Regions from separate parts of the Flavobacterium galactosidilyticum genome, predicted to be linked through region 1. Evidence: riboswitches for the same ligand, from Rfam matches in the RefSeq annotation. Region 1 holds a riboswitch; the other holds the start of a gene.
The links. A riboswitch is a leader RNA that binds a small molecule or an ion and turns the genes downstream of it on or off. The one in region 1 is predicted to bind S-adenosylmethionine.
Positions count from the first base shown of each region.

Region 2: another riboswitch for S-adenosylmethionine. It lies ahead of LNP27_RS11885 (Na+/H+ antiporter NhaC family protein); the one in region 1 lies ahead of thrA (bifunctional aspartate kinase/homoserine dehydrogenase I).

Region 1 is NZ_CP087135.1:460,052-463,248, reverse strand. It holds gene LNP27_RS02080 (O-acetylhomoserine aminocarboxypropyltransferase/cysteine synthase family protein) at 1-470, shown strand, start outside; gene LNP27_RS02075 (hypothetical protein) at 974-1,183, shown strand; SAM riboswitch class I at 1,404-1,511, shown strand; gene thrA (bifunctional aspartate kinase/homoserine dehydrogenase I) at 1,590-3,197, shown strand, end outside.
Region 2 is NZ_CP087135.1:2,765,349-2,768,545, reverse strand. It holds gene sucD (succinate--CoA ligase subunit alpha) at 1-453, shown strand, start outside; gene LNP27_RS11890 (hypothetical protein) at 665-1,087, shown strand; SAM-I-IV-variant riboswitch at 1,211-1,309, shown strand; gene LNP27_RS11885 (Na+/H+ antiporter NhaC family protein) at 1,367-2,689, shown strand; gene fabG (3-oxoacyl-[acyl-carrier-protein] reductase) at 2,864-3,197, shown strand, end outside.

The DNA.
Region 1 (3,197 bases):
CGTTAAACGCGTTCCAAATCATACAAGGATTAGAAACGTTACCAATTCGAATTACAAGACACAGCGAAAATGCTTTGAAGCTAGCCCAATGGTTAGAAAGTCAGGAAGAAGTAGCTTGGGTAAATTATCCAGGATTAAAATCGAGTAAATATTATGCTTTAGGACAAGAGTATTTACCAAAAGGACAAAGTGGAGTGGTGACTTTTGGATTAAAAGGTGGGTTTGAAGCTGCTAAAAAAGTAGCTGATGAAACGAAGTTGTTCTCTCTTCTGGCTAATATTGGGGATACAAAATCATTGATTATCCATCCAGCAAGTACTACGCATCAACAATTATCTGAAGTGGAGCAAATTGCTGCGGGAGTTCCTCAGGATTTAATTAGGCTTTCTGTAGGTTTAGAGGATATTCAAGATTTGATAGCAGATTTGAAGTCAGTTTTTGAAACAATAAAAGAGTCTGAACTAGTTTAAGCTAAAGGTAAAAAATAAAATATCTTAGTAAAGCGTTAAAAGTCTTAACTTTACTAGGATATTTAAAAAATAATTAGCATCTTTGAATTTGTCAAAAAAACAAAAATGGAACATAAAATTAATTTCACGTTTAAGGTCGCTCAGGATAATTCCTGTGGGTAGCTTATTGTATAATTTTATAATTAAATTATAGTAAAAGCTTCCCAGATAACTGGAAGCTTTTTTTTTTTGAAGAATGAGGATCAAAATAAATTTTTAAATCGGTTCCCTAATAAAGATGAACAACCTTAATAAACATATAACAATTAAAACAACAGTCCAAAACAAGATTTTTGTCAATACTATTATGTGTCTTGTTGTCTGTTGATTCCAAAAAGTATAAGTGTATAATGACTTAAACCTCTTTTGGATAACAATCTAAAAGGGGTTTTGTTTTTTTTGAATAGATTTAAAAGAGTAAGTATAACAATGAATAATTATTAAAACCTAAATAGAAGTAAATTATGAGCGCAACTAAGTATTTTGCAAGAGCATTTCAGTCATTAAAAAGTATTAATTTCAGAAGTAAAACAAAAAAGGGGAATGATTTTATAAATGAATTAATTCACCCGAGATTCGAAGTATCAGAACATGATGTGACGACACAAAAGAAAGTGGTCAATTCATTACTTTTTCTAATGTATTCAAAAGAGAATGAGCCCCTTTTCCTTTAATAATTCGGAATTGAATTTCCGCGTTGTAAATTTAGAAAGAAACGTACGTGCATAGTTTTGATAAAGAATAAGAATTAATTCATTTTTATAGCTTAGTCAGAATTACAGAAGTACGTTTCTTTTTTTATGCAGTGACACTTAGAAATCTATCTTAATAAAAATTTGTTTTTTTAATTTAATAGTAGTTAATTTGTGCCATTAAGTTCATAAACGTATTGAAATGTTATAAAGAAAGGCAGAGGGATTAGACCCGATGAAGCCTTAGCAACCCTTCGATTTATCGAAGAAGGTGCTGCATTCTACCACGCTCATCGTGGAAAGATAACACTAAGAATTTGTCTAGATAACTCCTAGCTTTCTTTCTAATATTTCCAGCACAAATCAAAAATCATAAAAGATTTGCAAATTGGAAAATAAACCAACACACATTACCCTTACAAATTTCACCACACATAATGGTGCTTTTTATGCTACCCTAAACTTAAGTTATCAGGTTTTTGGTGCGCCTTTGCATACCGCTCCCATAATTTTAATCAATCATGCCTTGACTGGTAACTCACAAGTAATAGGTGAATCTGGTTGGTGGAATGATATTGTAGGAATTGATAAAACCATTGATACTAGAAAATATACCATCGTTGCATTTGATGTGCCAGGGAATGGTTTTAATTCGGCTACTATCGAGAATTACAGAGATTTTATCGCAAGAGATATCGCTAAAATTTTTCTGGAAGGACTTCGAATATTAAAGATTGATCATTTATTTGCGCTTATTGGCGGCTCTGTAGGTGGAGGAATTGGTTGGGAAATTTTGGCTTTAGAACCTAAATTAGCTCAAAATTTTATTCCTATTGCAACGGATTGGAAAGCTACAGACTGGCTGATCGCCAATTGTTATTTGCAAGAGAAAATCCTGAATAATTCTAAAAAACCTATTGAAGACGCACGCATCCACGCTATGATGTGCTATCGAACTCCAGAATCTTTCAAAGAGAAATTTAATAGAGATATTAATGTACAACTAGAAACTTTTCAAGTGGAGAGTTGGTTGAATTATCATGGAGAAAAATTAGAAAAAAGGTTTCAGTTGTCAGCTTATAAGATGATGAACCAACTTTTAAAGACGATTGATATTACTCGTAATCAGGAGTCTTTAGAATCACTTATTTCTAAAGTTGAAGCTAATATTTACATTGTAGGAATCAATTCGGATTTGTTTTTTACGGCAAAAGAGAATAAAGAAACGTACAACGAAATTAAAAAATTTAAAAATAATGTATTCTATAGTGAGATTGACTCCCAACATGGGCATGATGCTTTCTTGATGGAATATGAACAATTAGACAATTTATTAGAAGTGGTCTTCAAAAATAAAAAACAGATGAAAATACTAAAATTTGGCGGAAAATCTTTAGCTAACGGCGAGGGGATTAATACAGTTTTGAATATTATTGAGAGTAAAATAAAGCAAGAACAAAAGATTGCGGTTGTAGTTTCAGCAAGAGGAAAAGCAACGGATGAACTGGATGATATTCTTACCATTGCGGTTAAGAACGGAAATTACAAACCACTTTTAGAAAGTTTTAAAGACTATCAAAAAGATGGTTTTGATGCAGTTGATTTTTCTATAGAATTTGATAAATTAGACAAGCTTTTTGAAGGTGTAAGTTTAATTGGCGATTATAGCGCAAAAATTCAAGACCAAATTTTAGCACAAGGCGAAGTTATTTCGGCTAAACTATTAGTGTATTTGCTAAATGAAAGAGGGATTTTGGCAAAATTAGCGGATACTCGTGATTTAATTGTGACTGACTCAAATTTTGGAGATGCACAACCTTTAGATGTACTATCTAAAAAGAATGTTATCCAGATCTTTAATGATAATAAAAATGCTGTTTTAGTAATTACAGGATTTATTGGCGCTAATGCTAAACACGAAACTACTACTTTGGGTAGAAACGGAAGTAATTATACGGCATCTTTAATAGCGAACTTCATTAATGCTGAAGAATTA
Region 2 (3,197 bases), 1.2 Mb from region 1:
TTTGTTTTCAAAAAAGGAACTATTGGAATTGTTTCTAAATCAGGTACCTTAACTTACGAAGCTGCTGACCAAGTGGTGAAACAAGGTTTAGGAATAACTACTGCTATCGGAATTGGTGGAGATCCAATCATTGGAACTACAACTAAAGAAGCAGTTGAATTATTGATGAATGACCCAGAAACGGAGTGTATCGTAATGATTGGTGAAATTGGTGGACAATTAGAAGCGGATGCTGCTCATTGGATCAAAGCGGATGGTAACCGTAAGCCAGTTGTAGGTTTTATTGCAGGAGTTACTGCTCCAGCAGGACGTACAATGGGACATGCAGGTGCTATCGTTGGTGGATCTGATGATACTGCTGAAGCCAAAAAACAAATTATGAGAGAATGTGGTATTCACGTAGTAGATTCTCCAGCTGAAATTGGTAAAAAAGTAAAAGAAGTTTTAGGATAATCTTTTTCTAAATTAAATATTTTAAAAGCCTCACATTTTGTGAGGCTTTTTTATTATAGAATCGAATTAAAGAATACCTTTGCACTTTATTAAAAAAACTGTTTTACAGATTAAATTTTAATAAATAACAAACGTAAACGAATGGTTTAGATGATGCTCCTCATTTTGTGAGTTTTATTTATGGAGACCAATTCAAATAAAAATATAATATATGTACAAGGAATTAGAAAAATTCAAAGTTACCAATCAGTTTTCATTTACAACAGAAGATAGCTTAGCAGAAGTTTGCAATGCTTCAGAAGGATCTGGTGTATTTTTGGTTTATGCAGTTGGAGAAGCAAAAGAGTTAATTATGGTTGGTTCTACTGGAACTGTTCAAAATGACGGAACTTTGAAAATTAAAAATGGTGGTTTAAATGACAAAATTGTTGAAGGACACCAATTTGCTAAAACAGGAAGAAAATATTCTTGGCCAGCACAAATGAAAAAAGAGGATATTACTACACTTGAAGTAGTTTGGTATGAGACTTTTAATAACGATTCTAAGGTAATTCCAACATTTGTAGAAGCACAAGTTTTACAGAATTTCTTGGACGAGAGCGGAAGATTACCAAAATGGAATGTAGCCTTTTAAGCTATTTCCGTAAAAAATACATTTACATTTCAAAAGGCTTTACTTCGGTAAAGCCTTTTTTGCATTAAATTCATAAATATTTTTTTTTAGTTGTTTTTATAATAGAATAAGTGCTATTTTTGCCACCGTTATCACGAATCTCTTAAATGGAGATAGCAACCTGCAACAACGAGCAAGGTGCTAAAACGATAAGCCAAATCCTTTGGAAAAAATGTTGCTTTTTATTCCTGTTTTGCCTTTTTGTTTTTCGTCATATACCTTTAATTAAAAAAAATGATTATGACTAAACATGGTGAAAATAATGGTAATCCATTCGCATTAATTCCTTTATTTATATTTATTGCAACTTTTTTAGGTGTTGGTATTTGGCTAGATGACTTTTATGCTTTTCCATCACCAATTGCTGTTTTAATTGGTATAATTGCTGCATTCTTACTTTTTAAATCTTCTACAGAAGAGAAAGTCAATACGTTGATTACAGGCTGTGGTGAAAGTAAAATTATGACTATGTGTCTTATTTATTTACTGGCTGGTGCATTTGCAGTGGTGAGTAAAGCTACTGGTGGAGTAGATGCAGTGGTAAATTTAGGAATAAACAATATAGATGTTGCTTATTTTCCTTTAGGTATATTTTTAATTGCTGCATTTTTATCTACTGCGACAGGTACTTCTGTGGGAGCAATTGTTGCCATTGGTCCTATTGCAGTGAGTTTAGCTGACAAAAGTGGTGCCTCTTTACCTTTGATTTCGGGTGCATTATTAGGAGGTTCTATGTTAGGTGATAATCTTTCGATGATTTCAGATACCACTATTGCTGCAACGCAATCTTTAGGTTGTAAATTGAAAGATAAATTTAAAATTAATTTATTTATTGCTTTTCCTGCTGCTTTAATTACGATTCTAGTCTTTTTTTATTTGGGTTTAAATTCTGAAGTTGTTTCAGTTGAGATACCTAAAACTGATTTTAATTGGATTACTATTATACCATATCTACTGGTCATTGTGTTAGCAGTTTCGGGACTTAATGTGTTTTCTACTTTAATTATAGGAACGTTGTTAGCGGGGCTAATTGGTTATTTTGGAGGTAATTTTACGCTTTTGGTTTTTGCCCAAAAAATATATGAGGGTTTTACCAGTATGACTGAAATTTTCTTACTTTCGATGCTTTCTGGTGGTTTAGCAGCGATGGTGGATAAAGCGGGCGGAATTGATTATGTTTTGTACCAAGTTAAAAAGCGAATCAAAAGCAAGAAATCAGCGCAGACAGGAATTGGTGCTTTAGTTGGATTGACAAATTTAGCAATCGCTAATAATACAGTTTCTATTGTGATTACAGGTAGTATTGCTAAAGAAATAAACGATGAATATAATTTGAGTGCAAAGAAAACGGCGACAATACTTGATATTTTTTCATGTGTTATTCAAGGAATTTTACCTTATGGTGCACAAGTGCTGTTGATTTTAAGTTTTGCCGATGGAAAACTTAATTTTTTAGATTTGATTAGTAACGCATGGTATCACTTATTCTTATTTATATTTACATTAATAGCTATTTATGCTAATTTTTGGGACAAATGGGTGAATCGAATCATTAAAATCTAAAAGCTGCTATTTATATCAATGTAAATGGATTTGAATTTTTTTTAAAAAAGGAAATATTATATATTTGGCAGATATAAAATAGCCCTGATAGAAGTGAAAATCCCACGCTTTTGGGCGTGGATTGTAGCGGATAGCAGGAATAGCTTCAAATAAAAATTAAACTAAGTTTTGAATATGAAATTACTAGAAGGAAAAGTAGCTATAATTACAGGTGCAAGCCGCGGAATAGGTAAAGGAATTGCAGAAGTTTTTGCAAAACACGGTGCAAATGTTGCTTTTACATACAGTTCGTCTGTAGAATCAGCTATGGCATTAGAAAATGAATTGAACGCACTAGAAATTAAAGCGAAAGGATATCAGTCTAACGCTGCTGATTTTAACGAAGCGCAAATTCTTGTTGATGCTATTTTAGCTGAATTTGGAACTGTTGATATTTTGATTAACAATGCCGGTATTACCAAAGATAACTTGTTAATGCGTATGTCTGAACAAGATTTTGATCAAGTAA